Regions from separate parts of the Bacillus sp. MC1252 genome, predicted to be linked through region 2. Evidence: a T-box and tRNA genes for the amino acid it is inferred to sense, from the RefSeq annotation. Region 2 holds a T-box; the other holds one or more tRNA genes.
The links. The T-box of region 2 lies ahead of ileS (isoleucine--tRNA ligase). A T-box ahead of a tRNA ligase gene usually reads a tRNA of that ligase, here a tRNA-Ile.

Region 1 (15,932 bases), 1.3 Mb from region 2:
AGCTTTGATCCGGAGATTTCCGAATGGGGAAACCCACTGCTCGTAATGGAGTAGTATCCATACTTGAATACATAGAGTATGAGAAGGCATACCCGGGGAACTGAAACATCTAAGTACCCGGAGGAAGAGAAAGCAAATGCGATTCCCTAAGTAGCGGCGAGCGAAACGGGAACAGCCCAAACCAAGAGGCTTGCCTCTTGGGGTTGTAGGACACTCTATACGGAGTTACAAAGGAATGATATAAGCGAAGAGGTCTGGAAAGGCCCGCCAGAGAAGGTAACAGCCCTGTAACTGAAATGTCATTCCCTCCAGAGTGGATCCTGAGTACGGCGGAACACGTGAAATTCCGTCGGAATCCGGGAGGACCATCTCCCAAGGCTAAATACTCCCTAGTGACCGATAGTGAACCAGTACCGTGAGGGAAAGGTGAAAAGCACCCCGGAAGGGGAGTGAAATAGATCCTGAAACCGTGTGCCTACAAGTAGTCAGAGCCCGTTAACGGGTGATGGCGTGCCTTTTGTAGAATGAACCGGCGAGTTACGATCCCGTGCAAGGTTAAGCAGAAGATGCGGAGCCGCAGCGAAAGCGAGTCTGAATAGGGCGCATGAGTACGTGGTCGTAGACCCGAAACCAGGTGATCTACCCATGTCCAGGGTGAAGTTCAGGTAACACTGAATGGAGGCCCGAACCCACGCACGTTGAAAAGTGCGGGGATGAGGTGTGGGTAGGGGTGAAATGCCAATCGAACCTGGAGATAGCTGGTTCTCTCCGAAATAGCTTTAGGGCTAGCCTCAAGGTAAGAGTCTCGGAGGTAGAGCACTGATTGGACTAGGGGCCCCTACCGGGTTACCGAATTCAGTCAAACTCCGAATGCCGATGACTTATCCTTGGGAGTCAGACTGCGAGTGATAAGATCCGTAGTCGAAAGGGAAACAGCCCAGACCGCCAGCTAAGGTCCCAAAGTATACGTTAAGTGGAAAAGGATGTGGAGTTGCTTAGACAACCAGGATGTTGGCTTAGAAGCAGCCACCATTTAAAGAGTGCGTAATAGCTCACTGGTCGAGTGACTCTGCGCCGAAAATGTACCGGGGCTAAACGTATCACCGAAGCTGCGGACTGTTCTTACGAACAGTGGTAGGAGAGCGTTCTAAGGGCTGTGAAGCCAGACCGGAAGGACTGGTGGAGCGCTTAGAAGTGAGAATGCCGGTATGAGTAGCGAAAGACGGGTGAGAATCCCGTCCACCGAATGCCTAAGGTTTCCTGAGGAAGGCTCGTCCGCTCAGGGTTAGTCGGGACCTAAGCCGAGGCCGAAAGGCGTAGGCGATGGACAACAGGTTGATATTCCTGTACCACCTCCTCACCATTTGAGCAATGGGGGGACGCAGGAGGATAGGGTAAGCGCGGTATTGGATATCCGCGTCCAAGCAGTTAGGCTGGGAAATAGGCAAATCCGTTTCCCGTAAAGGCTGAGCTGTGATGGCGAGCGAAATTTAGTAGCGAAGTTCCTGATTCCACACTGCCAAGAAAAGCCTCTAGCGAGGTGAGAGGTGCCCGTACCGCAAACCGACACAGGTAGGCGAGGAGAGAATCCTAAGGTGATCGAGAGAACTCTCGTTAAGGAACTCGGCAAAATGACCCCGTAACTTCGGGAGAAGGGGTGCTTCTTAGGGTGTTAAAGCCCCGAGAAGCCGCAGTGAATAGGCCCAGGCGACTGTTTAGCAAAAACACAGGTCTCTGCGAAGCCGTAAGGCGAAGTATAGGGGCTGACGCCTGCCCGGTGCTGGAAGGTTAAGAGGAGCGCTTAGCGTAAGCGAAGGTGCGAATTGAAGCCCCAGTAAACGGCGGCCGTAACTATAACGGTCCTAAGGTAGCGAAATTCCTTGTCGGGTAAGTTCCGACCCGCACGAAAGGCGCAACGATCTGGGCACTGTCTCAACGAGAGACTCGGTGAAATTATAGTACCTGTGAAGATGCAGGTTACCCGCGACAGGACGGAAAGACCCCGTGGAGCTTTACTGCAGCCTGATATTGAATGTTGGTACAGCTTGTACAGGATAGGTAGGAGCCTTGGAAACCGGAGCGCTAGCTTCGGTGGAGGCATCGGTGGGATACTACCCTGGCTGTATTGACCTTCTAACCCGCTGCCCTTATCGGGCAGGGAGACAGTGTCAGGTGGGCAGTTTGACTGGGGCGGTCGCCTCCTAAAATGTAACGGAGGCGCCCAAAGGTTCCCTCAGAATGGTTGGAAATCATTCGCAGAGTGTAAAGGCACAAGGGAGCTTGACTGCGAGACCTACAAGTCGAGCAGGGACGAAAGTCGGGCTTAGTGATCCGGTGGTTCCGCATGGAAGGGCCATCGCTCAACGGATAAAAGCTACCCCGGGGATAACAGGCTTATCTCCCCCAAGAGTCCACATCGACGGGGAGGTTTGGCACCTCGATGTCGGCTCATCGCATCCTGGGGCTGTAGTCGGTCCCAAGGGTTGGGCTGTTCGCCCATTAAAGCGGTACGCGAGCTGGGTTCAGAACGTCGTGAGACAGTTCGGTCCCTATCCGTCGCGGGCGCAGGAAATTTGAGAGGAGCTGTCCTTAGTACGAGAGGACCGGGATGGACGCACCGCTGGTGTACCAGTTGTTCTGCCAAGGGCATCGCTGGGTAGCTATGTGCGGACGGGATAAGTGCTGAAAGCATCTAAGCATGAAGCCCCCCTCAAGATGAGATTTCCCATTCCGCAAGGAAGTAAGATCCCTGAAAGATGATCAGGTTGATAGGTCTGAGGTGGAAGCGTGGTGACACGTGGAGCTGACAGATACTAATAGATCGAGGACTTAACCTATATTCTAATGTGAAGTTTGAACGTTGTTATCTAGTTTTGAGAGAACATTCTCTCCATCAGGTTTGGTGGCGATAGCGAAGAGGTCACACCCGTTCCCATACCGAACACGGAAGTTAAGCTCTTCAGCGCCGATGGTAGTTGGGGGGTTCCCCCTGTGAGAGTAGGACGCCGCCAAGCTTTTCTAAGGATCAGTTCCAGACGGAACTGATCTTTTTTGTGGTACTTGAAAGGAAGTCTATCTGATTTCATTTGTTTAATGAACGATGGCAGCGTCACCTCATTTACAAGCGAAACGCTTTGAAAACAAGAAGAAAGCACATTGAGCGTGTTGAAACCTTGTCTATGGAAAAAACAATAGAGAGACAGAGTAGTAGGTTGTCTAAGACACTGCATACAAATTCATTTAAATGGAAATGTATAAGCCTATTGCTATTTCATTAATATATTACGCCTATCAATGAACTATAAGGAATATCTATATCATTAAAGTATAAAAATGATGGGGAGCTGATATTTCAGAAGGAATTGAATGTTTTTAAAGAGAATAAAGAGTGGAGAGGTTTAGCTGATAAACATTGAATTGCAGCAGTTTTGACAGGGGAAATGACTATTATTTATGAAAAGAAATGCGTAACGAAAAATGAAATAAAATTTTTTTAATATAGCCTTTACAAATGAGTAAAACCTGTATATAATAATCTTTGTCGGATCGAGAGATTCCTACATAGTGGAGGATTAGCTCAGCTGGGAGAGCATCTGCCTTACAAGCAGAGGGTCGGCGGTTCGAGCCCGTCATCCTCCACCATATTTATTCTTACATAATGTTAGGATAGATAAAGCCGGTGTAGCTCAACTGGTAGAGCAACTGACTTGTAATCAGTAGGTTGGGGGTTCAAGTCCTCTTGCCGGCACCACTTTCATATGGTAAGATAGACAAGTCGCTTTTAAAGCGAGCCATTAGCTCAGTTGGTAGAGCATCTGACTTTTAATCAGAGGGTCGAAGGTTCGAGTCCTTCATGGCTCACCATTTTCATGCGGGTGTGGCGGAATTGGCAGACGCGCTAGACTTAGGATCTAGTGTCTTTATGACGTGGGGGTTCAAGTCCCTTCACCCGCATAGCCAAACAAAATAAAGAAATCCTGTAATGCGGAAGTAGTTCAGTGGTAGAACACCACCTTGCCAAGGTGGGGGTCGCGGGTTCGAATCCCGTCTTCCGCTTATACCATCCACGCCGGGGTGGTGGAATTGGCAGACACACAGGACTTAAAATCCTGCGGTAGGTGACTACCGTGCCGGTTCAAGTCCGGCCCTCGGCATTATACAATAAGCGCCCGTAGCTCAATTGGATAGAGCGTTTGACTACGGATCAAAAGGTTAGGGGTTCGACTCCTCTCGGGCGCGCCATTAAGATCGGGAAGTAGCTCAGCTTGGTAGAGCACTTGGTTTGGGACCAAGGGGTCGCAGGTTCGAATCCTGTCTTCCCGACCATCTTTTATGGGGCCTTAGCTCAGCTGGGAGAGCGCCTGCCTTGCACGCAGGAGGTCAGCGGTTCGATCCCGCTAGGCTCCACTTCTTAAAGGATTATTTTTATCATGGCGGTGTAGCTCAGCTGGCTAGAGCGTACGGTTCATACCCGTGAGGTCGGGGGTTCGATCCCCTCCGCCGCTATAAAGGACCTTTAGCTCAGTTGGTTAGAGCAGACGGCTCATAACCGTCCGGTCGTAGGTTCGAGTCCTACAAGGTCCACCATCTATACGGAGGAATACCCAAGTCCGGCTGAAGGGATCGGTCTTGAAAACCGACAGGGGTGTCAAAGCCCGCGGGGGTTCGAATCCCTCTTCCTCCGCCATATTTTTTAAAAACCATATCATCGCGGGGTGGAGCAGTTCGGTAGCTCGTCGGGCTCATAACCCGAAGGTCGCAGGTTCAAATCCTGCCCCCGCAACCAAATTTTTTTCTTATCTCTATATTGGTCCGGTAGTTCAGTTGGTTAGAATGCCTGCCTGTCACGCAGGAGGTCGCGGGTTCGAGTCCCGTCCGGACCGCCATTTTTAAATGAAATACATGGCTCGGTAGCTCAGTTGGTAGAGCAACGGACTGAAAATCCGTGTGTCGGCGGTTCGATTCCGTCCCGAGCCACTTTTACAAATAAATATTGACAGTATGGCGGTTGTGGCGAAGTGGTTAACGCACCAGATTGTGGCTCTGGCACTCGTGGGTTCGATTCCCATCAATCGCCCCATACATATTTTTGCGGGTGTAGTTTAGTGGTAAAACCTCAGCCTTCCAAGCTGATGTCGTGGGTTCGATTCCCATCACCCGCTCCATTTGTATATCGTTCATGGGCCTGTAGCTCAGCTGGTTAGAGCGCACGCCTGATAAGCGTGAGGTCGGTGGTTCGAGTCCACTCAGGCCCACCATGATCTTCCGCAGTAGCTCAGTGGTAGAGCTATCGGCTGTTAACCGATCGGTCGTAGGTTCGAGTCCTACCTGCGGAGCCAAAATGGAGAAGTACTCAAGTGGCTGAAGAGGCGCCCCTGCTAAGGGTGTAGGTCGCGCAAGCGGCGCGAGGGTTCAAATCCCTCCTTCTCCGCCATTTATCTGGCCCGTTGGTCAAGCGGTTAAGACACCGCCCTTTCACGGCGGTAACACGGGTTCGAATCCCGTACGGGTCATTTTTAAAAGAGATCTATGAAAGATCTCTTTTTTATTTTCATCAAAACGAAAGACCGCCATCATCGCGGTCTTTTTTTACATATTCATGGAATAGATCGTATAAGACAAGTATGTCGCAAAGAATCCCCATAAGACATAAGGGATTAGTAAAATAGAAACGACTTTACTGAGCTTACGTGAGACGATGACAAGTGCGAGTGCTGTCAGTGCAACAAGCAGGCAGTCAATGGTAGCGGCAAACAAATCTTTTTGTGTAAATTGAAAAAAGCTAAAGGCTTGATTGAAGACATAATTTAAAAGAAAAAGAATCCAAAACGGTAAAGTGATTTTTTGAAATCCATACTTCCCATAAATAATCGCTGCGGACAACGAGATGAGAGCAAATAAGACAGCCCACACAGCTCCAATCACACCCCCACTAGGTGTCCATTCCGGTTTGTTTAATGCATCATACCATTCTCTGTCAATAGGGAACAAGAACCCTGCAATAGAGAATAGTGCGTATGTAATAAAGAAGACGATAATCGCCCAAATGATACTTTTTCTAGCCATCAAGAATCTCCTCCAATCAAATTCACTCTTAAAGTGATTTCCCAATTATTACATGATATAAACATAAAGCCCCCAATATGAGGGGCCTATTGATTTTTTTCTGTATAAGGTTCTTCTTCGTACGGCTTCAAGTCACCAAACACCGTCATGACGCCTTCTTCATCTAATGCATCTTCATAGGCTTCGTGTGCTTTATTCGGATACACCTTGCTTGCTTTTCCTTCGAGATCAGCAGCTGCGAATCCTTCATAGTCTTCAACATAATCTTCATCTTCTGATTGTGTATACACATCATCGTATGTCTCGGGAGGAAATTCCATATCGGACGGGGTATCAGAGTTGCCGTAGCGTTCTACGTCTTGATATGCATCTTCTCCATCGTAGGCAGCACTTTCTTCATTTTCAAATTGTCCTGATGGTGGATTTAACAAATCCTCTTCAATGGGACGATTTTGTGAAACGGTCTGCTCTTTTGAATGCTCTGTGCATGTGACGGCGGTAGGCAAGGCCTCTAAGCGTTCTTTAGGAATAGGGGCTTTACATACCTTGCACACACCATAAGAGCCGTCTGCGATTGCTTGGAGTGCTTCATTGATGTCTGACAAATGTTCATGTGCCAAACTGTTTAAGGCAATATCTTTTCCGCGCTCGAACAGTTCTGTTCCTTGGTCTCCAGGATGGTTGTCATAGGCAGACAGTTCTCCGACTGCATCATAAGGAAATGATACTTTTTGTTCATCGTCATGGCTATTGGCTTCAATTTCTTGTTTTTCATCGAGAAGTCTCTGCTTCAAATGATGTAATTCGTCTTTAGACAACAATGCGATCATCCTTTCATATCAAACATATTGTTAGTATGAGCAATTTTGCATGTAAGACTTGTTCCAATTTGAAGCAATTCCTCATAAAAAACGCCTGCGGCTGCAGGCGTTGTATGCTACGCAATATAATATTGTAATATCAATGCGATCGTTAACAGGAAACCGAAAAATGTATTGGTTTGAGCTGTAGACTTCATGGCATTCATTAATTCAATTGGCTTTTCTTTTTGCTTAAACTCTTTAATGGCTGTATATGCTTTCGGCACACTGAGTAAAACAAGAAGGCTCCAAAGGCCAATGATATCTGTGAGGATATAAACAAAAATGAGTACGTATGATACCAAAAACATGGAAAGTAGAATGTTCACTGCAGCTTTTCGTCCAGCAAGGATAGCAAGTGTTTTACGTCCATTTTCCTTATCGCCGTCTAAATCCCGGATATTGTTCGACAGTAAGATGGCTCCAACTAAAATAGAAATCGGCAATGACACGAGAACAGCTGTTGACGTCAGTGTTCCTGTTTGGATATAGAAACTAATAAGGATGATTCCTAATCCCATAAAAGCACCTGACACAAGTTCTCCAAATGGTGTATAAGCAATTGGTACAGGTCCACCGGTATAGAAATAGCCTGCTGCCATACAAATAAGTCCTATAAGTGCAATCCACCAGCTAGACATCATGCAAATATAAATCCCAAGGAATAGAGAGAGTGCGAATAATGCATAAGCGAGGCTGAGAACTGTTTTTGGCTTCACACCATTTCTAACAATGGCGCCGCCGATGCCGACAGATTTCTCATTGTCCAACCCGCGAACATAGTCAAAATACTCATTAAACATGTTCGTTGCAATTTGGATAAACATAGATGCAAATAGCATAGCTAAAAATAGGCCAACATGTATTTGACCACTCGGAAGTGCTAGAACAGTTCCTAAAGTAACGGGAATAAATGCGGCTGTTAATGTATGCGGTCGTAATAAATTCCACCAAATCCGCCAGTTCTTATCAGGCTTAATCGGTGAAAGCTGATCTGTTATCGATTGATGCTGCATAAAATATACTCCTTTAAATAAAAAAATACGTACACGTCCAAATTCCAGTTTAGCAAAGTTCAAAAAGGTGTCAATATATTGATGCGATGAAACCTGAAAAAGATGTTTGCTAATCGTTGCCATATAGAGAGAAAGCTTAATCTTGGGACAAATCTTGCCATTTTTCTTTAGATGCTCTCGTTTCGATAAGCGGGAGCGAAAAAATCTTGAAAGCGTGATATAATAAGGATTCGAGGTTTTAAAAGCTGTTTTCTTTACTAAGTTCATCTGTTAAGGTTTATAATAGAAAAACAGGTCATTCGACATACTCGAATGTTCATGTATTTTTCACATGATGGTTTTATTTTTTTATGTTATTTCATGGATTTTGGAGGAATGTATCATGGTGACAACAGTGCAAAGTACTTTCCGGCAGGAAGCGCTTGCGACATTAGAAGAAGCGAATAACGTCAACCATGCTGTTTTGATAAGCTACTCCAGAAGAGTTGACGATCTGGATCCTCTTGCCTTTTTCCAAAGCGGCGAAGCGGATTTTTTAGGCGAGCGGTTTTTTTGGTCTGATCCAGAAAGCCAAATGATATTTTCTGGACTTGGCAGAGCGGCCGTCATTAAATCATCTGAGCAAGGCACGGAACGATTCGAGACAGTTCATCATGAATGGGAACAGCTAAAACAACACATGTTCCATTTTCATGATGAGAAGGAGTTAAAGCATGCGGCTGTTGGTCCGCTTTTATTTGGAGGATTTTCATTTGATCCGTATGAAGAGAAGGCGCGTCACTGGGAAGCATTTGGCGAGGCTCATCTTTTTGTGCCATCTATGATGCTGACTGTCTCAACAGAAGGCACGTTTCTTACGATCAATGAATGGAAGCAGGTGGACGGGAATGTTCATCAGCTCATTCAAGAGTTAGAACAGAAAGCTTCTCGTTTCGAGACATTGCCGGTACGAACTGATGGACAAGCTGAGCTAGTTCATATGGAAGAGCTGGATGTGAAGGAATGGATGAAGGCGATCCATGAAGCGACAGAGCACATTCGTGCGAACGAATATGAAAAGGTTGTTTTAGCAAGAGAAGTCTTGCTTCACTATAAAAATCAAATTGAACTTGCTCCACTATTAGCAGAATTATTAAAGCACCAAACGACGAGTTATGTATTTGCTATAGAACAGGGAAGACAAGCGTTTGTTGGGGCCACACCGGAACGTTTAGTCAAAAAAAGCGGTGATGAAGTCTTTTCATCATGCTTAGCAGGTTCCATTGTACGCGGGAAAGATGAAATCGAAGATCAAGCATTAGGTGAGGAACTGCTTCACGATGAGAAGAATTTGATTGAACATCGAATTGTCGTCAATATGATTGAGCAAGCATTTGAGGCAAACTGCCACCACGTGCATAAACCTCATCAACCAAGTCTTTATAAAACAAAAAACATTCAGCATTTATTTACACCGATTGTAGGAGAAATCAAAAGCAGCTGTTCCCTCTTTTCATTAATAGAGCAGCTCCATCCAACGCCAGCATTAGGAGGATATCCGAAGGAAAAGGCGGTTGAGGTGATCCGTGAAATTGAACCGCTGAAACGTGGTTGGTATGCCGCACCGGTTGGCTGGATCGATTCTCAGGACAACGGAGAATTTGCTGTAGCGATTCGGTCAGGTCTTATTGAGGAAGAACATGTTCGTTTGTTCGCTGGCTGCGGAATTGTCGAGGATTCCCTTGCAAAGCAGGAGTACGAGGAAACGCAAGTGAAATTAAGACCAATGCTGTCTGCTCTTGGAGGTCGTCCGATTGAATAATCACATCATGACAACATATATTGGCAGATTGATGGATGAATTTGTACAAGGTGGTGTGAAGGAGGCGGTTGTCTGTCCTGGTTCCCGTTCAACCCCGCTTGCGATGCTGGCTCTTGCCCATCAAGACATCCATGTCCATGTGTTAGTGGACGAACGGTCTGCTGCTTTTTATGCGCTGGGTCTTGCGAAAGCGAGTCAAAAACCAGTGCTGCTCATTTGTACATCAGGTACGGCAGCTGCTAACTTTTACCCAGCCATTGTAGAGGCTCATTATTCCCGGGTACCACTCATTGTTTTAACTGCTGATCGGCCGCACGAATTGAGGGAAGTTGGGGCTCCTCAAGCGATTGATCAGCAATTCTTATTCGGTAAGTTTGTTAAATGGTTCACAGACTTAGCATTGCCTGAAGAAAGTCAAACGATGCTGCGGTATGTACAGACTGCTGCCGCTAGAGCAAGTCACATCTCAAAGCAGGAGCCTAAAGGACCTGTTCAGGTCAATGTGCCACTGAGAGAACCATTGGTACCTGATCTGTCCATTGATCCTTTTCATAGAGAAGCAAAAGAAACGAAAAAAGTATTAGCAGCAGGTCAGGCTTTCCCAAACGATCATGTCATGTCTGAATTAGTGTCAATTCTGAACCAATCCACAAGAGGGCTGATTGTTGCTGGTGAACTTCATACGAAGGAAGAGCAAGAGGCAGTGTTACGTCTTTCGAAAGCCTTTCATTTTCCCATTTTAGCTGACCCGCTTTCTCATTTACGAAATGGGCATGAAAATGAAGGGTTGATTATCGATGCGTATGACTCTTTATTGAAAGATGAAGCATTACAGCAGCATCTATTGCCTGATATGGTGATTCGTTTTGGACCGATGCCTGTGTCTAAGACTTTATTCAAGTGGTTGGAAAAGCATGCAGAAGTGAAGCAGATTGTGGTAGATGCTGGCGGAGGTTTTCGTGATCCTGGATTAAGTGCATCATACGTGATTGAAAGTCATGTGGTTACTTTTGTAGGTGAAGTCTTAAATAGAGCGGATCAACGAGAGGATACAAATTACTTAAACTGCTGGCAACGTGTCAATTCTTCTTTTAGAACGCATGCAGCCCAATATTCTGATGAGGACCTGACATTCGAGGGAAATGTGTATCGTCAGCTTCAACACCTCTTGCCAAAGGAGAGTGTGCTTTTTATCGGAAATAGTATGCCGATTCGTGATGTGGATACATTTTTTGAAACCCAGTCGAAATCTTTTCATATGCTGGCGAATCGCGGGGCAAACGGCATTGATGGCGTTGTGTCCACAGCACTTGGAACGTATGCGGCTTTGAAACAACCGATCACCCTGGTCATTGGAGACTTGTCTTTTTACCATGATATGAATGGGCTTCTTGCCGCTAAGCTGATGGAAATTCCACTGACGGTTGTTTTGTTAAACAATGATGGTGGAGGAATCTTTTCTTTCCTTCCGCAGGCATCTGATGAACCGTATTATGAGAAACTCTTCGGTACGCCGACTGGGCTGAATTTTGAGTATGCATCGAAGCTGTATGGGGGAACCTATTCGAAGCCAACAACGAAGCAAGAATTACACGATGTGTACATGACGCATATACATGAGCCTGGCCTTCATTTAATCGAAATTGAAACAGACCGGCATTCCCGTGTAGCCAAGCACCGCCAGATGATGGATGAGATTTTAGGAGAAGTGAAAAAAGAATGCCTTCTCTCATAATACGAATGCGTGATGGTGTGGCGTATGAGGTGGTGGATCAAAACCCATCGGCTGAGAATGCCACGTTATGCTTACACGGTTTCACAGGGAGTGCAGCCTCTTGGCAGTTCTTGAATGCCTATATGGAGAATACAAGATTGATTCAGGTCAGCTTGCTTGGTCATGGCCGCACGGACTCGCCAGAAAGCGTGAGAAGATATGCGATGTCGCAGCAGCTGGCGGATCTTGCAGAGATTTTAAATCAATTAAAGCTTCACAAAGTGAATATTCTCGGATATTCTATGGGAGGGCGTATTGCTTTATCATTTGCCTCCCGTTATCCAGAACGTGTAAACAAACTGATTCTTGAGAGTACTTCTCCAGGAATTCACTCTTTCAAGGAGCGGATGACAAGGCTAAAGCAGGATCATCAGCTGGCTCAAAAGATTAGACATGAAGGCTTAACTCAGTTTGTGGATTTTTGGGAGAACATTCCGCTGTTTGCTTCGCAGAAATCCTTATCAGCGGGCAGGCTGGCTCAACTGAGAGAGGGAAGGCTAAAATCCAATCCCCTTGGGCTAGCTCGCAGCCTAGAAGGCATAGGAACAGGTTCACAGCCGTCTATGTGGCAGGCACTAAAGCATATCAAACTGCCTGTTTTGTTCATATGCGGAACGCTTGATGAAAAGTTCTGTCATATCGCCAAACGTATGCAGCAGGAGCTTGAAGGCAGTCAATTAACATTGGCAGAGCATGTAGGGCATACAGTTCATGTGGAACAGCCACATTTTTTTGGTAAAATAGTAAGTGAGTTTATTTTAGCGCAAGATTAAAGGAGGAAATATTGATGGCTATTGAATGGCAAACTGAGCGTCAGTATGACGAAATTTTATATGAAACGTATCATGGGATTGCAAAGATCACCATTAACCGTCCACATGTACATAACGCGTTTACACCAAAGACCGTCAGTGAATTAATTGATGCATTTTCACGCGCTCGTGATAATTCTGATGTTGGTGTGATCGTACTTGCAGGTGCTGGAGGTAAAGCATTCTGTTCTGGTGGAGACCAAAAAGTACGCGGCCATGGCGGCTATGTAGGAGACGATCAAATTCCGCGTCTAAACGTATTAGACTTACAGCGTTTAATTCGTGTCATTCCAAAACCAGTCATTGCGATGGTTGCAGGTTATGCGATTGGCGGGGGACATGTTCTTCATATCGTTTGTGATCTGACAATTGCAGCAGACAATGCCATTTTTGGACAAACAGGACCAAAAGTAGGCAGCTTTGATGCTGGTTATGGCTCAGGCTATCTTGCACGTATTGTTGGTCATAAGAAAGCGAGAGAAATCTGGTACTTATGCCGTCAATACAATGCACAAGAAGCGCTTGATATGGGACTTGTCAACACAGTTGTACCATTAGAGCAGCTTGAAGAAGAAACAGTGAAGTGGTGTGGGGAAATGCTAGAAAAGAGCCCGACTGCTTTACGATTTTTGAAGGCTGCATTTAATGCAGATACGGATGGATTAGCTGGGATTCAGCAATTTGCAGGGGATGCGACACTTCTTTATTACACAACAGATGAAGCAAAAGAAGGACGCGATTCCTTTAAGGAAAAACGCAAGCCGGACTTCGGTCAGTTCCCGCGTTTCCCTTGATTCAATGATATGAATGAAAACAGCTTAGTGCATCAGACTAAGCTGTTTTCTTTTACGAAAAGGAGGTGTCATGATGAAGCAACCCAATTGGCTGCTGCACCGTGCCTATTTAACGCCAGACCGAGTCGCGCTCATTTATCAAGATAAAAAGTGGACATTTCGCGAATTAGCCTTTGAAGTAGATGAGCTTGCAAATAGACTTGCACGTACATCACTGAAAAAAGGGGAGACGGTTGCGCTTTTGATGAACAATCATCCTCAAATGGTGATGCTTGTTCATGCTTGTTTTTTATTAGGATTAAAAATCGTGCTATTGAACAATAAGTTAACAAAAACTGAAAGACTCTATCAGCTTGTAGATTCAAAAGCCAAGGTTTTATTAACAGAACCTGTTTATGCGAAGGATCATGATGGTGATTTACCTGTTTATACAATGGAAACTTTACCTGAAGCTGATCAAGATCATGAAAAGAAAATCGAGAAAGACTTTGATTTGAATGAAACAGCGACCATCATGTATACATCTGGAACGACAGGGCGTCCAAAAGGGGTGGAGCAAACGTTTGGCAATCATTTTCATAGTGCTGTTTCCTCTGCATTGAATGTAGGCATCAGAGAGAACGACCGCTGGCTCATTGCGCTGCCCCTTTTTCATATAAGCGGCTTATCAGCTCTATTTAAATCTGTTATATATGGCATGACCGTCGTGCTTCATCAAAAATTTGACGTTGATGAAATAAAGGATTCAATTGAACAGCATCGTGTGACAATGATATCAGTTGTTCAAACGATGTTATCCCGTTTATTAAGCAGGCTAGAAGAATGTCCGTCTTCTTTACGCTGTCTTTTATTAGGCGGAGGACCTGCGCCGTATGCAATGCTTCAAGAGAGCAAAGAGAAGGGCTTTCCTGTGTTTCAATCGTACGGTATGACGGAAACCTGCTCACAAATTGTGACACTTGCGCCTGAATTTAGTGTAGAAAAGCTTGGATCTGCGGGAAAACCTCTATTTGGATGTGAACTGAAGATTCAAAGTGGAGAACGCACTTGTCGACCTTTTGAGCATGGTGAAATTATGGTCAAAGGTGCAAATGTAATGAAAGGTTACCTTCACCGTGAAGAAGAAACCGCTGCTGCTTTTGATCAAGACTGGCTGAAAACAGGGGATATTGGCTATGTGGATGAGGAAGGGTTTTTATTTGTGCTCGACCGACGTTCAGATTTAATTATTTCTGGTGGAGAGAATATTTATCCTGCGGAAATTGAAGCGGTTCTCTTAACACATCCGTATGTAAAAGAAGCCGGAGTGACGGGTATATATGATGATAAATGGGGAGAGGTACCTGCTGCCTTTCTTGTGACAGACCATAAGATACCTGAGAATGAGCTCTATGCTTTATGTCAGTCGCATTTAGCCAAGTATAAATGGCCAGCTGCTTTTCACTTTGTGGACGAGCTGCCAAGAAATGCGTCGAATAAATTGCAGAGGCACAGACTCAAGATCAAAGGGGTTTTTTAGATGATTCAAATTGAACGAGTGATTTTATATCATGTCACGATGAAGCTCAAGCAGCCATTTACAACAAGTTTAGGAACAATCTCAGAGCGTGAGTTTATTATTGTCGAGGTAAAAGATCAAACAGGATTGACTGGGTGGGGAGAGGTGTCTGCCTTCTCTTCCCCGTGGTATACAGAAGAAACAATCGAAACCTGTTATCACATGCTAAGGGCTTTCTTTATTCCAAACGTGCTGACGCGTTCTTTTACACACCCTTCAGAAATTCCAGACAGCTTGTACCACTTTAAAGGCAATAGAATGGCCAAAGCGGGAATTGAAGCGGCTGTTTGGGATATTTATGCGAAGCGTGAGAATAAGTCCTTACGCGACGTATTAGGCGGCAAGAAAGAGAGAATTCCATCTGGTGTTGTGGCGGGTTTAGGACCCATTGATGAAATGCTTCAGCAAATTCAGCAATATGTTGACCAAGGCTACCAGCGTGTGAAGGTGAAGATTAAGCCGGGACAAGATATTGGACTCCTTCAAAAGATAAGAGAGTCTTTCCCTGATCTTCCGTTAATGGCGGATGCGAACTCTGCCTATGAATTAAAGGATATTAGTAAACTGAAGCAGCTTGATGACATTCGATTATTAATGATTGAACAGCCTTTAGCTGCAGATGATATTGTGGATCATCGTCATTTGCAAAAGCATTTAAAAACACCTATTTGTTTGGATGAAAGCATTTGTTCTTTAGACGATGCCCGAAAAGCTGTAGAACTAGGCAGCTGTCAGATTATTAATGTGAAGCCTTCACGAGTTGGTGGGCTGACAGAAGCACTTAAAATTCATGCGTTTTGTAAGGAGCATCAAATTCCGTTATGGTGCGGGGGGATGATTGAAACAGGCATTTCCCGTGCGCAGAACGTGGCACTTGCTTCGCTTCCGCAATTTACAATCCCAGGTGATATTTCAGCTTCGTCAAAATACTGGGAGCAGGATATCATTTTTCCTGAAATCAAAGTTGAAAACGGGTTTATTGAGGTTCCTCGTTCACCAGGAATGGGTGTGGAAGTTGATTATCAAGCGCTCCGTTCTTTCTCAGATAAAATTGACGTGTTCACAAAACATGATTTTGTAAAATGAAAACGAGATCATCACCTTTTGCACATCCAATAGAAAATATGTATAGTGGGGGAAAGTTTTTCCTTCCTGTCTGAAAAAAAGAAAGAGCGGTGATCCGCTCTTTCTTACTCTTCTGCCAGCTCGCTGTCGTAAGCAAGCTGTCCAATATACTGATGCATCTCATTA
Region 2 (15,932 bases):
AAGGAGATACTGAACTTTGTACAACAGCTCCTGTAGGGAGGGAAAAAAGTGTCCAGAAATAAAGTGGAAATCTGCGGAGTCGACACCTCCAAACTGCCAGTTCTGAAAAACGAAGAGATGAGGAAATTGTTCAGACAGCTGCAAGATGAGGGTGACGATACAGCAAGAGAAAAGCTAGTCAATGGCAATTTGCGGTTGGTTTTAAGTGTGATTCAGCGTTTTAACAACAGAGGAGAGTATGTGGATGATCTCTTCCAAGTAGGCTGTATCGGATTAATGAAATCGATTGATAATTTTGATTTAAGCCACAATGTCAGATTTTCAACTTATGCGGTCCCTATGATCATAGGAGAAATCCGTCGATACTTGCGTGATAACAATCCGATTCGGGTGTCTCGTTCACTAAGAGATATTGCTTACAAGGCACTTCAGGTCCGTGAGAGGCTAATTAGTGAGACAAGCAAGGAACCAACGGCAGAAGACATTGCCAAAGTGCTAGAAGTGCCTCATGAGGAAATTGTCTTTGCCCTAGATGCGATTCAAGATCCTGTATCTTTGTTTGAACCGATCTATAATGACGGAGGAGATCCGATTTATGTGATGGATCAAATTAGTGATGAACGGAACAAAGACACACAATGGGTGGAAGAATTGGCCTTAAAAGAGGGAATGCGCAGATTGAATGATCGAGAAAAAATGATTCTTCGCAAACGCTTCTTCCAAGGCAAAACGCAAATGGAAGTTGCTGAAGAAATTGGGATTTCTCAAGCACAAGTATCAAGGCTTGAAAAAGCAGCCATCAAACAAATGAATAAGAACATTTTTTAAAGCCGCCACTTGATGTGCGGCTTTATTCATTCTTTTTAGAGAACACGCCTTTAGTATTGACTCGGTTATTCTTTTCATTTAATCTGTTTTTAACAAATGTTATTTCAGATATCATTTGTTAGGGAACACAGAAGCGGAAAGAAGGGTTATTATGACATTCCATGATGAAAGAAGGCTGCTCATTAAGGTTGCGCATATGTATTATGAAGAAGGCGCCACCCAATCTAAAATTGCAGAAGCTGTTGGGGTCAGCCGTTCGCTCATATCAAAATATTTGGCAAAAGCACGTGAAGCAGGAATCGTGGAAATCATTATTCATGATGAAGTCAATCAACAATACGGGTCGTTAGAAAGAAAAATAGAGCGGAAATACGGGCTGCGAGAAGTCGTATGTGTTGAATCTCTCAGTCAAGAAACAACAAAAAGCCGAATCGGCGCTGCGGCTGCGGGCTTTTTATTAAAAGTGATGAAGGATGGACAAGTCATCGGCTTTTCCTCAGGGACAACATTGCATGAAATGGCGAAAGCACTTACGTCTGTTCAGCACTATCCATGCGTGACATTTGTTCCGCTTGTCGGAGGTGTTGGGAATGAAGATGTTGACATCCATGCCAACTATATTATTGCGAGATGTACAGAGGCACTCAAATCTAAATGTGAGCTTTTACATGTCCCTGTCATGCTTGATACGAAAGAAGCGAAGGAAGTGCTGATTAGACAGCCGTCGATCAAAAAAGTCATTGAATTAGGAGAATCATCAAATATTGCTGTTGTAGGGATTGGCGGGGTTCCGCAGCATTCAACGATGGTGAAATCTTACATGACAAGCGGCGAGGAGGATATACTCCAAGCGAAGGATGTAGCAGGTGACATTTGTTATAACTTTATTGATCGTAAAGGAGAAGTGTATCCTCATCCATGGAACGATCGGGTGATGGGAATAAGCCCGCAAAAGTTGAAAGAAATCCCGCTGGTTATAGGTGTCGCTGGAGGAGAAGAAAAGATTGAAGCGATAAGGGCAGCATTAGAAGGTGGATTAATTCATGTATTAATTACGGATGAACGAACAGGAGATGCCTTATTAAAGTAACTACCTAATATGATTAGGTAGTTTTTTTGAGTCTTTAGACTCAAAAAGATTGAAAATTTTATCGATTTTAGCTTGACACAAAGTTGACACATCATATAAACTAAGTTCATAACAAATGATAAACAAAATAACAAATGTTACAATAATAAGATTTTTGTTAATTTTTATAACATTTGTTAAAATTTTCAGATTATTTTTCTAGCAATCTATTGTGAAGCAAGAAAACCTGAAAGGATGATTTAGATGTCAATTTATCAACAGTTATTAGCACGAGAACGCAGCGGAGATCCGATCAAAGTAGGAATTATTGGAGCTGGCCAAATGGGTTTTGGACTCATTTCACAAATTTCTAACATTCCAGGGATGATTGTAGCAGGTGTTTGTGATATTCATCTTGATGCAGCAGAGAAGGCAGCGAATTTTTACAAGCAGCATGCGAAGTCTCATCAAATGGTTGTCACAAATGATTATAGAGAAGTGATTCAATCAGATTTCGTGGAAGTTGTTGTGGATGCAACAGGTGTTCCAGAGGTCGGAGCAAACATTTCTTTGGAAGCGCTTAATTCAAAAAAACATCTTGTTCTTTTAAATGTAGAAGTCGATATTACAATCGGTTTGGTCATGCATAAATTATTCACGAACGCAGGGCTTGTTTACTCTGGATCAGCTGGAGACGAACCAGCAGCAACACTAGAATTATATGAATTTGCGAAAACAATGGGGCTTGAGGTGCTCGTTGCTGGGAAAGGCAAAAACAACCCGTTCTTCCCAGAAGCAAATCCAGATACGTGTAAAGCAGAAGCAGATAGTAAACATATGAGTGCTCATATGCTGGCGGCGTTCCAGGACGGAACAAAAACAATGGCAGAAATGAACTTATTGAGTAATGCGACAGGTCTTTTGCCAGATAAAGTGGGCATGCACGGAGTCGAAGCGAATTTAGACAATGTAGCAGATAAATTGAATCAAAAACAGCAAGGCGGCGTGCTGGATAACTTCGGAGTTGTTGAATATGTAAATGGACTTGCACCAGGCGTATTTGTCATCGTCAAGAGTGAGCTTGAGCCAGTAGATGAAGAGCTTCGCTACTTAAAAGTTGGAAAAGGTCCACACTATACGCTTTATCGTCCTTTCCACTTAGCGAGTCTTGAAACACCAGTCACCATCGCAAAAGCAGTCTTACAGCATGATTCATCCATCCACCCAATTGGTGTACCAGTGTCAGAAACAGTGGCTGTTGCGAAGAGAGATATTAAAGCAGGAGAAACACTTGACGGAATTGGTGGATACTCCGTAAGAGGTGTACTTGAAACGCATCAAGACATGAAATCGAACGGTCACATTCCAATTGGCTTAATCAGCGGAAAAGTAGTAGCGAAAAAAGACATCAAATTAGGACAATTTCTATCTCATGATGATGTAGAACTTGATTCAAACACAACGGTCTGGAAGCTGCGTTCACTACAAGATCACTTATTTCAATCATAAGGGCGTGAGGCTATGGAAAAATTAGCAATCGTACTTTGTATCATTCTCATTGTGCAATATGGTTTATCGTTTATTCAAATCAAGTACTACCGCAAAAGCATGAATTCACTGATTGATGACTATAAAGGGAAACAAGGCTATCACTTGTTTTCAGGAATGGAGCGGCGCAAAGTTGGTCCTGGGGCCATTGCGCTCATCATTGTCGATGAATCATATATCATTCAAAAATGTCATGTGCTTGGCGGAGTCTCGATCTTATCTAAATTTAAGGAAGTTCCTTCATATGAAGGCAAGCATGTAGGGGCTGTGCTAGACGAGCACCATATGATGAAACAAGCATTGAAAAGACGTAAAAAAGGACCAGCTGTCATGCAAGCACTCTCTATGGCAGCTGAGCAGGCGCTTGTCTCAATTTCGAAGAAAAATATAACAAATGTGAACTAAAGAAAGGGGAGATGAAACATGGAATGGATTCAATGGTTTGGAGAGCACTTTATCGGAATGTTTGAAGCCGGCGGAAAGCAATTCATGGGTCTTGTTACAGGTATCGTTCCAACGCTTGTTGTGCTACTTACTTTCACTTATGCTGTCATGAAGTTTATTGGAGAAGAGAGAGTGAATAGAGCGATCCAATTTGCAGCGAAATATACCATTTTGCGCTACACGTTAATGCCGATTTTATCCGTTCTTATTTTGACAAATCCAATGGCTTATACGTTTGGCCGCTTCTTACCTGAAAAACAAAAACCAGCATTCTATGATTCAGCTGTTTCATTTGTTCATCCGGTGACATCACTATTCCCGTATGCCAATGCAGGAGAACTATTTGTCTACTTAGGAATTGCGAACGGGATTAAAGAAGCTGGATATTCAATGTCAGAGCTTGCTGTTCGTTACTTCTTAGTCGGGATTGTCGTCATTTTACTTCGCGGAATCATTACTGAATGGATCACAAAATACTTAGCAGGAAAAATGAAAGCGAATTCACAATAGGGGAGGGTTAGACATGACAAACCACAAAGTATTTGTAGCAAAAGGTGCTGGCGGATGGGGAAAAGGCTTAGAGCTTGAACCAACTGGTAAAAGAAGAAAGGTTGTTTCCATTACAGGGGGAGGCATTCACCCAGTTGCACGTAAAATTGCAGAAATGACAGGGACAGAAGCATGTGATGGCTTTAAAAATTCCATACCAGAAGATGAAATGATGTGTGTTGTCATTGACTGCGGAGGAACCGCGCGAATCGGACTTTACCCAATGAAGCGCATTCCAACTGTAGACGTTTTGGCATCCTCTCCTTCTGGACCGCTTGCAAAACATATTACAGAGGATATCTTCGTATCAGGGGTAACAGAAAAAGATATTTCCTTTGCGGAAGCATCAGCTGGTGAGGCGAAAGCAGAAGGTCAAGTAAATAGTGAATCGATTGATAAAGAGAATTTCAAAGAAACGTATTCAAAGCTAAAAGAAGAAAATATTGAGCGTCAGGAAAAAGGCAATTTCCTCATGAGATTCTCAAGAGGAATCGGTAAAGTAACCGGCACGTTCTACCAAGCTGGCCGTGATTCTGTTGATATGCTTTTGAAAAACATTATTCCATTCATGGCATTTGTCAGTATGTTAATTGGAATTATCAATTATACAAAAATCGGTGATCTGATTGCCCATTTTCTATCACCACTCGCAGGATCTCTATGGGGGCTCTTACTGCTCGTTGTGGTCTGTACACTGCCATTCCTATCACCTGTCTTAGGACCTGGTGCAGTTATTGCACAAGTCATCGGTGTTCTGATTGGTAGTCAAATTGCACTAGGTAACATTCCGCCTCAATTTGCACTTCCTGCACTATTTGCCATCAACGGTCAAGTAGGGTGTGACTTCATCCCAGTTGGGCTATCGCTTGGTGAAGCGAAGCCGGAAACGGTACAATATGGGGTACCAGCTGTTTTGTATAGCCGTCTCATTACAGGGGTTTTATCTGTTGTGATCGCATACGTTGCCAGCTTCGGTATGTATTAAACGTATTAAAGGAGGAATCGAGATACATGGTAACACAATCTGTCGTAAAAGAAATTGGGATCTTAGTCCCGCAGTTTAAAGAAGATAAGCTGATTGTTTTATTTGGACCCGCAGCGCCGCAGGAATTAAGAGATATGTCTGTCATTCACGAGTTCGAACATTTAGAAGAAGAGCCGCTGAAACTAGGCGGAACCATTCAAGTGGGCGATCAAACTTATACGATCACTGCACTCGGCAATAAAGCAAATGACAACTTTAAAGAGCTCGGCCATATTTCGATCTACTTCCAAGAGCCGTTTGATGATGTATTACCGGGAGCTGTCTTTGCATCCCCGCACACGTTTCCTGATATAAAAGAAGGCGTACGAATTGAAATCTCGTAACCATGCAGAAAAGCTGTTCCTAAAAAAGGAGCGGCTTTTTTATGTGAGGTTTACCGAAAGGAGCATTTACGATATGCTGTAAACATTCATTATTTGTATATTCAGAATTTTTACTCAGGAGGAAATGATGGTGTCACTTGATTTGAAGGGTGTTTCTTTAAAACGAAATGGAAAATGGCTGCTGCGTTCTGTTGACTGGCAGGTGAAAAAGCAGGAACACTGGGTGCTTTATGGATTAAATGGTGCGGGGAAAACCGCTTTATTAAATATGCTGTGCTCGTATTATTTTCCAACGTCAGGTGAGATGACGGTATTAGGGCATGTCTTTGGCAAGGAGGCTCTTGGTGAAAAGCTACGGAAGAAAATTGGACTCATCTCTGCAGGTCTTGAAAAGAAGCTGCACAGAGAGGACAATGCATTTGAAATTGTCCTTAGCGGAGCATTTGCTTCTATTGGGCTTTATGAAACACCAACAGATGATATGAGAGAGAAAGCGATTGACCTATTAAAAGCGTTCGGATCATTCAAATATGCCAATCGCACATATGAAACCCTCTCACAAGGAGAGAAACAAAAAGTACTGATTGCAAGGGCTTTAATGAATGATCCGAAGCTGCTGATTTTAGATGAACCTGTGACGGGCCTTGATTTTTTAGCAAGAGAACAAGTGCTGGAGACGGTCTCATTCATTGCATCGAAGCCTGATGCGCCCACTTTGCTTTATACGAACCATCATGCAGAAGAGATCCTGCCGGTTTTTCACCACACCCTATTATTAAAAGAAGGGGCAGTTTTTCATAAAGGGGAGACAAAGCAAATGATGACAAGCGACTTGCTATCTTCCTTCTTTGAATGTCCGGTGGATGTCATGTGGAGAAATGGCCGTCCGCACTTAAGTAAATTGTAGATAAAAGAAACTATTGGTCTGCGTCCCTGCTTTTCCATCATACATATTATAGTAGAAAACGAAAGGCGGGGAAGGAAAGATGATCAGTATTTCTGAATTCCAAATCAAGGATGTCGTCGATGTATCCAGCGGGAAAAAACTAGGCACCATTGGGGACATTGATATTAATGTCACGAGCGGTAAAATACAAGCGATTATCATTGGCGGCACAGGTAAAATGATGGGGTTTTTCGGAAAAGAAGAGGAAATGATCGTCCCATGGCGAAATATAGTAAAAATTGGCGAAGATGTAATACTTGTCCGATTGTCTTCTTAATTCGTATAACTCCTCAATGAATATCTCAATTTTTCCTTAAAACGAGCTCTCCATTCTCAGCAAACAATGTCTTTTTCGGGTAATAAGATTACGTTTTCATATCAATTTGAAAAAAAACCTGTAGAAAGGGCACATTTGAGTGTAATATTTAATGAATCCCACTAACTGTCTATGCATGTCTTGTGGTAAAATAGGAGCGATATAAAGAGAGATGAATGAAAGGTGGGAGGCAGCTTTGACTTACAAATATGACCCCTTTCAGCAGAAATCACCTTATGCATTGACTATTCATGATTGGACGAACATGACATGTTCTGGTAAAGAGGTCTTGGCCGGGTTTTCAACAAAAAATGGCGGCTTCAGTCTTTCTCCATATCAATCAATGAACACTGGACTCCATGTAGGAGATGATGCTTCTAGTGTCCAAATGAATCGTCAAGTCATAGCAGATGCTACTGCTGTGCCGCTCTCTAATTGGGTGTTTGCTGACCAAACACACGAGGACCGCATCATGAAAGTCACGAAGGAGCAAAGAGGAAGAGGAAGTCTACATTATCATGAGGCACTGCCTGGAACAGATGGCTTATATACGTCTGAACCGAACATGATGCTCGCTCTTTGTTTCGCTGACTGTGTTCCGCTTTATTTTCTAGCTCCGCAAAATGAACTGATTGGAACGGCTCATGCCGGCTGGAAAGGAACCGTCAAACAAATTGGCGCAAAGATGGTATATGTATGGGTTAGCCAAGAAGGTGCCGAGGCTGATCAAATACAAGTCGTCATTGGACCATCAATTGGCAGCTGCTGCTACATAGTAGATGATGTTGTCATGGATCAAGTGAAAAAGCTTCCTTTTTCAACAGAGGATGTGTATTCCGAGATTTCACAAGGACAATATAAAATTGACTTGAAAATATTAAACAAAAACGTATTGCTTCATGCAGGAATAAAAGAAGAAAATATACATGTCAGTTCGATGTGCACAAGCTGCAGCGATCAGCTTTTCTTCTCACACCGGCGTGATCAAGGGAAAACAGGACGTATGATGTCTTTTGTAGGGTTTAAGGAGGCATAAGTGCAATTGAATGTACGAGAGAATCTCAGACAAATAAATGAACAAATAAACGAAGCATGTAAAAGAGCAGGTAGAAACCCAGCCGATGTATCGGTCGTCGCTGTGACAAAATATGTCTCGATTGAACGAGCACTAGAAGCCAAGGAAGCAGGAATTTTGCACTTCGGTGAAAATCGTGACCAAGGGTTACTTGAAAAACAGGCGGCCATAACCGATGAACACATTAGCTGGCACTTCATCGGCAGTTTACAGACGCGAAAAGTGAAATCTGTCATTCAGACAATTGACTACTTACATTCGCTCGACAGAATGTCCCTTGCGAATGAAATTGAAAAAAGAGCGGATCACACCGTTCGCTGTTTTGTACAGGTGAACACATCTCTTGAGGAGTCAAAACACGGCTTACAAAGCGAAGACGTGATTCCATTTGTGAAACAGCTTGCTGATTTCAAACACATTGAAATTGCTGGACTGATGACGATGGCTCCATTTACAGATGATCAGACTGTGGTTCGAAACTGTTTTAAAACATTAAAAAGCCTTCAAGAAGAGGTAAAACTTCTTAACCAAGTAAATGCACCTTGTCAGCATTTATCAATGGGCATGTCAAACGATTTTGAAATCGCAATTGAAGAAGGTGCGACATTTGTTCGGATTGGCTCTTCACTTGTTGGAAATGAAACAGGAGGTGCGTGACATGAGCATAAAAAATAAGTTTAAAAGCTTTTTCACACTCGACGATGAAGAGTATGAGTACGAATATATTGATGAAGAAAGAGAACCAGTTCAAGAAGAAAAAGGAACAAAAGACAAAGCAGCATTTCAAGAGCGCCCGCAGACAGGAAAACAAAATGTCGTCAGCTTGCAAAGCGTGCAGAAATCCTCTAAAGTGGTGTTAAGTGAGCCGCGTGTTTATGCAGAGGCGCAAGAGATTGCAGACCACATTAAAAACAGACGTGCAGTCGTCGTGAATTTGCAGCGCATTCAGCACGATCAAGCAAAGCGAATCATCGACTTCTTAAGCGGAACGGTTTATGCAATCGGTGGAGACATTCAGCGTATAGGCTCAAATATATTCCTGTGCACACCTGATAATGTGGATGTATCTGGCACAATATCAGAGCTTTTGGCAGAGGAAGAATCTCAGAGGTGGTAAATCAAAGTGATTCTATATTACATTTTTAATATTTTACAGACTGCATTAACGATTTACTCATTCGCGATTATTATTTACATCTTTATGTCATGGGTGCCTTCTGCAAGAGAAACAACAGTTGGCCGTTTTTTGACATCGATTTGTGAACCATATTTAGAACCATTTCGTAAAATGATTCCGCCAATTGGCATGATTGACATCTCACCGATTGTGGCATTGCTTGTGATTCGTTTTGCTTCATCCTATGGACTAACTGGTCTTTATCAAATGATTGCCGGAATCATGTAAACAGGTTGCCGGGCTTGGCATCTGCCAGGCTCTTTTACATAAAGGGGAACAAAATGAGCGATATTTATCAACATTTTAGAAAAGACGAACAGCCATTTGTCGACCAAGTGTTAGGCTGGAAAAAAATCGCACTCGACCAGTATCGAATGAAATTAACAGACTTTCTTGATCCGCGTGAGCAGTTTATTACCAAGTCCGTCATCCAGCATTCTGATGAACTTGGGATTATGTTTTTTGGCGGATATGAAGGAGCGGAGCGCAAAAGAGCCCTGATCTATCCTGATTATTTAGCACCGTCTATTCAGGATTTTGAGCTGTCTTATTTTCAGGTGAATTATCCGAAAAAGTTTATTTCGATAGAACACCCGAAGCTTCTTGGCTCACTCATTGGGACAGGCTTGAAGCGTCAAAAATTCGGTGATCTGTTATTTAATGAGGAAGATGTGCAGTTTATTTGTACAAGTGATGTCGCCGATTTTGTTCGGGCGCAGCTGACACATGTCGGCAGAGCATCCGTTTCATTAGAGGAAATCAGTGAGGCAGATATAAAGCCAGTCATCAGCAAGACAGACATCAAAGAAGATACCATTTCCTCTTTACGGCTTGATGCGGTATGCGCCGCTGTCAGCCGTCAGTCTCGGCAAAAAGCACAGCTTTTAGTCAAAAATGGACGTGTCAAAGTAAACTGGAAAATCACTGAAGACCCTTCCTTCACAATCGGCGAAGGCGATCAGCTCTCTGTTCGGGGATTTGGCCGCTTTATCTTGAAAACGATTGATGGGAAGACAAAAAAAGATAAATTTAAAGTAACATTTGAGCTTCTGACATAACGAACTTGAATCTGGAGGTGGCGAGGTTGCCATTAACACCTAATGATATTCATAATAAAACGTTCACAAAAAGTTTTCGTGGCTATGACGAAGATGAAGTAAACGAGTTTTTAAGCCAGGTACGTAAAGACTACGAGATCGTGCTTCGTAAAAAGAACGAGCTTGAAGACAAAGTAAACGAGCTGGACGAAAGACTAGGTCATTTTGCGGTAATTGAAGAAACATTAAACAAATCGATTCTTGTGGCGCAGGAAGCAGCAGAAGACGTAAAACGTCATTCTGATAAAGAAGCGAAATTGATTATTCGTGAAGCGGAAAAAAATGCAGACCGCATTATCAACGAAGCGCTATCAAAATCAAGAAAGATTGCGATGGAAATCGAAGAGCTGAAGAAACAGTCGAAGGTCTTTAGAACTCGTTTCCAAATGCTCATCGAAGCTCAGCTTGATCTTCTAAAAAATGACGATTGGGATCATTTACTGGAATATGAAGTGGACGCTGTCTTTGACGAAAAAGAATAAGCGCATCATCTTGACATGACGTGCACATGTTGCATATAATACCATCATAAATTAACAAGAGATAAACGTTTGAAAGGGACACTCGCAGCTGTTACATGCGTAATAAAGCGAATCAGGGATGGTGGAAGCCTGACATTACGAAACGCTGCAATGAGATCACCCCTTTAGTTCCTTTTCTGAAATGAACCAGTAAGAAAAGGCGTCTGATCACGTTACGATTTTAGAGTGGATAAGCGGCTGTTTCATAGTGCTTGTCTAAAAGGGTGGTACCGCGAGACAAGCCTTCTCGTCCCTTATGGGATGAGAGGGCTTTTTTTATTGTTTTTTAATACGAATTTGCATGTGGAGGAATGGGTATGAACTACAAAGACACCTTATTAATGCCGAAAACAGAATTCCCGATGAGAGGGAACTTACCAAACAAAGAGCCTGAAATCCAAGAGGAGTGGGCAGAAAAAGACATCTATCAAATGGTTTTAGAGCGGACAAAAGGACGCCCGACCTTTATTTTGCATGATGGACCTCCATATGCGAATGGTGACATTCATATGGGGCACGCACTCAATAAAATCTTAAAAGATTTTATTGTCCGTTTTAAATCGATGAATGGGTTCCATGCACCGTACGTACCGGGCTGGGATACACACGGCTTACCAATTGAAACAGCCCTCACGAAAAATAAAAAAGTGAAACGAAAAGAAATGTCTACAGCAGAATTCCGCAAACTATGCGAGGAGTATGCTTGGAAGCAAATCGAGGGTCAGCGCAATCAGTTTAAACGATTAGGCGTCAGAGCAGACTGGGACAATCCATATGTGACATTAAAGCCTGAATACGAAGCGCAGCAAATTCTTGTCTTTGGTGAAATGGCGAAAAGAGGCTATATTTACAAAGGGCTGAAGCCTGTTAACTGGTCACCTTCAAGTGAATCGGCACTTGCTGAAGCGGAAATTGAATATAAAGACAAACGTTCACCATCCATTTACGTATCATTTAAAGTGAAAGATGGAAAAGGCGTACTTGAAAACGGCGAACAATTCATCATCTGGACAACAACACCTTGGACACTTCCTGCAAACCTTGGCATTTGTGTTCATCCAAACCTAGAGTACAGTGTGCTCAAAGTTGGAGATGAGCGTTATGTTGTCGCATCTGAGCTGGTTGAACAAGTGGCAAAAACTCTTGGCTTTGAAGAGTATGATGTCGTGAAAACACTAAAAGGAAAAGAATTAGATACCATCGTTGCAGAGCATCCAATTTACGGTAGAGATTCTCTTGTCATGCTTGGCGATCACGTGACAACGGATGCAGGAACAGGCTGTGTTCACACAGCACCAGGACACGGGGAAGATGACTTTAATGTCAGTATGAAATACGGTCTTGATGTGCTATGTCCTGTAGATGAAAAAGGTGTGATGACAGAAGAAGCGCCTGGTTTTGAAGGACTATTCTACGAGGATGCCAATAAAGCCATCACAGAACAGCTTGAAGCAAAAGGTGCGCTGAAAAAGCTCGATTTTATCACGCACTCCTACCCGCATGACTGGAGAACGAAAAAGCCAACGATTTATCGTGCGACAGCTCAGTGGTTTGCTTCGATTAAAGATTTCAGAGAAGCGCTATTAGACAATATTAAAGAAACGAAATGGGTTCCAGCATGGGGCGAAACACGCCTATTCAATATGGTGCGTGACAGAGGTGACTGGTGCATTTCAAGACAGCGTGTATGGGGTGTTCCAATTCCGGTCTTTTATGCGGAAAATGGTGAGCCGATCATCACGGACGAAACGATTCAGCACGTATCTCAATTATTTAGAGAACATGGCTCGAATTTTTGGTTTGAAAAAGAAGCGAAGCAATTATTGCCAGAAGGCTTTACACATCCAGGCAGTCCAAATGGTGAATTTACAAAAGAGCAGGACATCATGGATGTATGGTTTGATTCTGGTTCTTCTCACCAAGCCGTTTTAGAAGAAAGAGATGACCTTGTCCGTCCGGCAGACCTTTATCTTGAAGGCTCTGACCAGTATCGTGGATGGTTCAACTCATCTTTATCTACATCTGTAGCTATCACAGGCAAAGCACCTTACAAAGGAGTGGTTAGCCATGGAATGACTTTGGATAAAGAAGGACGTAAAATGAGTAAATCCTTAGGAAATACCATTGAACCTGCCAAAGTAGCTAAACAACTAGGTGCTGAAATTCTTAGACTTTGGGTATCTTCTGTCAACTATCAAGCCGATCACCCGGTGTCTGATGATATCTTGAAACAAGTAGCAGAAGTTTATCGTAAAATCCGTAACACGTTCCGATTCCTGCATGGAAACCTCTTTGACTTTGAGCCAGCAATTCATGCAGTGCCAGTAGAAGAGCTTCGCGAAGTGGACCAATATATCTTAATCAAATTAAACAAATTAATTGATAAAGTGAAAAAAGCATATGATGATTACGAATTTGCTGTCGTATATCATGCGATTCACAATTTCTGTACGATTGAGCTAAGCTCTTTCTATCTCGATTTTGCAAAGGATGTCGTATACATTGAGCATGCAGATCATCCAGACCGCCGCAGCATGCAGACCGTCTTCTACGAAACATTAATGGCGTTAGTAAAGCTGACTGCACCAATTCTTCCGCATACAGCAGATGAACTATGGAGCCACTTAAGTTTTGTTGAAGAGCCAAGTGTTCAGTTAACGGATATGCCAGAAGGTGTGACTGTTCCTCATGCGGAAGCGACAGAAGCGAAGTTCGACCGCTTTATGGAAGTGCGTGACGATGTTCTAAAAGCGCTAGAGATTGCACGTAACGAAAAAGTCATCGGACGTTCACTTGAAGCAAGTGTGACACTTTACGCGACAGATGAAGTGAAAGACCTTCTTGCATCCATTAAAGAAGATGTGAAGCAGCTCTTTATCATCTCTGAACTAACGGTAGAAGATAAGCAGAAAGAAGATGCATCAGCGCCTGAATACACATCAGGACGTATTGTGGTTCAAAAAGCAGAAGGAGAACTGTGCGAACGTTCCCGCATTATTTCTAAAGATGTTGGTGCAAATCCGAAATACCCAACATTGTCACTTAAAAATGCTGAAATCGTGGAGAAATATTACCAAAATTAACAGTACGATATCACCAACTAGCGCCCCGCCATATGCGGGGCGTTTTCTATTCTGAGAAAATGACAGCGTTTAGAACGAAAGGAAAAATCTTATGGCTTTAAAGTGATCAGGCGGGGTAACAATATGATTATCACGACAGGGCAGGAGTTGAAATAGCGACATGAATGGCGATCTAGAGACGATTTACATGGAACTCCTTCAAATGAAAGAAGAACTGCAATCTAAACTGTTTGAATATGCATCATTTCGTTCACCTGATGACCATGTCACATTGGATGAAGCCAAAACGACAACGCTTCTTTATCACATCAAAGAAGAGCTGCAAGATGTGTCGCTCGCTATTGCAAAAATTGAGCAAGGAACCTATGGCGTATGTGAGGCAACAGGTCTTGCAATCCCACTTGAACAAATGAGTATTCTTCCTACAGCCCGCACGACTGACGACTTTTTATATCATAAGCAATACGAGAAAAAAGCATTCACTCCTTATCCTCACGATTCAAATGATTCTCATTTTGAAGCCTTCCACATGTAGGGAGGTTTTTGTCTGTCAACTAAAGTTTCTTTACTCCTTCCTGTTTTCTTGATAAAATGCTTAAAGATCAAAGTATGAAGATGGAGGAACGTGTGTGTTCTATTACATAATCGCATTCGTTATGATTTGTTTAGATCAATTAACAAAATGGCTCATTGTCAAACATATGATGCTCGGAGATTCTATTCCAGTGATTGATGGATTCTTTTATATCACGTCTCACCGAAATTCAGGAGCCGCATGGGGTATTCTCCAAGGACAAATGTGGTTTTTCTATGTGATCACACTCGTTGTTATTGCGGGAATTATTTATTACTTGCAAAAGCATGGACAAAAGGACAAGCTGCTTGGAGTAGCGCTGGCCTTAATGCTTGGCGGAGCGATTGGAAACTTTATCGACCGCATTTTCCGTAAGGAAGTGGTTGATTTTGCTCATTTCGTATTTGGGGATTATCATTATCCAATCTTTAATATTGCAGATTCTTCTCTATGTGTAGGGGTTATTCTGCTCTTCATTCAAATGCTTTTAGATGGAAAGAAAAATAAGGAGTCAACTACATGAATCAAGTAAATATTGCCGTTGCAGAAGAACAAACAAGTGAACGGCTTGATAAATTTTTAAGCACGACAGAACCAGAATGGTCAAGAACCCAAGTCCAGCAGTGGGTAAAGGATGGACTCATCGAAGTAAACGGGAAACAAGTGAAAGCGAATTACAAAGTCCAAGCTGGAGATCAAATCAAAGTGGAGATTCCAGATCCGGAAGCACTTGATGTAGAAGCAGAATCAATGGATCTTGATATTTATTATGAGGATGAAGATGTGCTAGTGGTGAATAAACCACGTGGAATGGTCGTTCATCCAGCACCAGGCCATGTGTCAGGAACGCTTGTGAATGGCCTTATGGCACATTGCAATGACTTATCAGGGATTAATGGCGTGATGAGACCTGGAATTGTCCACCGGATTGATAAAGATACGTCTGGGCTGTTAATGGTCGCTAAAAATGATATGGCGCACGAATCACTCGTCAATCAGCTAGTTGCCAAGACCGTCACAAGAAAATATACCGCCGTTGTCCATGGCATCATCCAGCATGATACAGGTACAATTGATGCCCCAATTGGCAGAGACAAAAAAGACCGCCAAAGCATGACGGTCACAAAAGAAAACGCAAAGCAGGCAGTCACTCACTTTGACGTGCTTGAACGCTTTCAAGATTTCACCCTTGTCGAATGCCGTCTTGAAACAGGAAGAACACACCAAATTCGTGTTCATATGAAATATATTGGCTATCCTCTTGCGGGGGACCCGAAATATGGCCCGAGAAAAACAGTCGATTTCAATGGACAGCTGCTGCATGCAGGTGTTTTAGG

Region 1: it has a tRNA-Ile gene. The T-box ahead of ileS (isoleucine--tRNA ligase) is inferred to sense a tRNA for this amino acid. The anticodon was not compared.

What each region holds. Positions count from the first base shown of each region.
Region 1 is NZ_CM166369.1:2,721,648-2,737,579, reverse strand. It holds rRNA gene ACYH0L_RS14120 (23S ribosomal RNA) at 1-2,837, shown strand, start outside; rRNA gene rrf (5S ribosomal RNA) at 2,899-3,014, shown strand; tRNA gene ACYH0L_RS14110 (tRNA-Val) at 3,567-3,642, shown strand; tRNA gene ACYH0L_RS14105 (tRNA-Thr) at 3,676-3,751, shown strand; tRNA gene ACYH0L_RS14100 (tRNA-Lys) at 3,789-3,864, shown strand; tRNA gene ACYH0L_RS14095 (tRNA-Leu) at 3,872-3,954, shown strand; tRNA gene ACYH0L_RS14090 (tRNA-Gly) at 3,985-4,056, shown strand; tRNA gene ACYH0L_RS14085 (tRNA-Leu) at 4,069-4,154, shown strand; tRNA gene ACYH0L_RS14080 (tRNA-Arg) at 4,166-4,242, shown strand; tRNA gene ACYH0L_RS14075 (tRNA-Pro) at 4,250-4,326, shown strand; tRNA gene ACYH0L_RS14070 (tRNA-Ala) at 4,335-4,407, shown strand; tRNA gene ACYH0L_RS14065 (tRNA-Met) at 4,433-4,506, shown strand; tRNA gene ACYH0L_RS14060 (tRNA-Ile) at 4,511-4,587, shown strand; tRNA gene ACYH0L_RS14055 (tRNA-Ser) at 4,595-4,687, shown strand; tRNA gene ACYH0L_RS14050 (tRNA-Met) at 4,710-4,786, shown strand; tRNA gene ACYH0L_RS14045 (tRNA-Asp) at 4,810-4,886, shown strand; tRNA gene ACYH0L_RS14040 (tRNA-Phe) at 4,905-4,977, shown strand; tRNA gene ACYH0L_RS14035 (tRNA-His) at 5,005-5,080, shown strand; tRNA gene ACYH0L_RS14030 (tRNA-Gly) at 5,092-5,165, shown strand; tRNA gene ACYH0L_RS14025 (tRNA-Ile) at 5,182-5,258, shown strand; tRNA gene ACYH0L_RS14020 (tRNA-Asn) at 5,265-5,339, shown strand; tRNA gene ACYH0L_RS14015 (tRNA-Ser) at 5,344-5,434, shown strand; tRNA gene ACYH0L_RS14010 (tRNA-Glu) at 5,442-5,513, shown strand; gene ACYH0L_RS14005 (TspO/MBR family protein) at 5,590-6,066, opposite strand; gene ACYH0L_RS14000 (TraR/DksA C4-type zinc finger protein) at 6,153-6,887, opposite strand; gene ACYH0L_RS13995 (1,4-dihydroxy-2-naphthoate polyprenyltransferase) at 7,004-7,942, opposite strand; gene ACYH0L_RS13990 (isochorismate synthase) at 8,325-9,743, shown strand; gene menD (2-succinyl-5-enolpyruvyl-6-hydroxy-3-cyclohexene-1-carboxylic-acid synthase) at 9,736-11,478, shown strand; gene menH (2-succinyl-6-hydroxy-2,4-cyclohexadiene-1-carboxylate synthase) at 11,463-12,290, shown strand; gene menB (1,4-dihydroxy-2-naphthoyl-CoA synthase) at 12,305-13,123, shown strand; gene ACYH0L_RS13970 (o-succinylbenzoate--CoA ligase) at 13,194-14,642, shown strand; gene menC (o-succinylbenzoate synthase) at 14,643-15,767, shown strand; gene ACYH0L_RS13960 (hypothetical protein) at 15,872-15,932, opposite strand, start outside.
Region 2 is NZ_CM166369.1:1,446,673-1,462,604, forward strand. It holds gene sigG (RNA polymerase sporulation sigma factor SigG) at 49-828, shown strand; gene ACYH0L_RS07285 (sugar-binding transcriptional regulator) at 980-1,918, shown strand; gene ACYH0L_RS07290 (NAD(P)H-dependent oxidoreductase) at 2,162-3,406, shown strand; gene ACYH0L_RS07295 (transcriptional regulator GutM) at 3,419-3,850, shown strand; gene srlA (PTS glucitol/sorbitol transporter subunit IIC) at 3,869-4,399, shown strand; gene srlE (PTS glucitol/sorbitol transporter subunit IIB) at 4,413-5,423, shown strand; gene ACYH0L_RS07310 (PTS glucitol/sorbitol transporter subunit IIA) at 5,450-5,806, shown strand; gene ACYH0L_RS07315 (ABC transporter ATP-binding protein) at 5,934-6,713, shown strand; gene ACYH0L_RS07320 (YlmC/YmxH family sporulation protein) at 6,793-7,029, shown strand; gene pgeF (peptidoglycan editing factor PgeF) at 7,241-8,104, shown strand; gene ACYH0L_RS07330 (YggS family pyridoxal phosphate-dependent enzyme) at 8,111-8,800, shown strand; gene sepF (cell division protein SepF) at 8,802-9,260, shown strand; gene ACYH0L_RS07340 (YggT family protein) at 9,267-9,548, shown strand; gene ACYH0L_RS07345 (YlmH family RNA-binding protein) at 9,602-10,378, shown strand; gene ACYH0L_RS07350 (DivIVA domain-containing protein) at 10,405-10,899, shown strand; T-box leader at 10,959-11,196, shown strand; gene ileS (isoleucine--tRNA ligase) at 11,256-14,021, shown strand; gene ACYH0L_RS07360 (TraR/DksA family transcriptional regulator) at 14,182-14,556, shown strand; gene lspA (signal peptidase II) at 14,651-15,118, shown strand; gene ACYH0L_RS07370 (RluA family pseudouridine synthase) at 15,115-15,932, shown strand, end outside.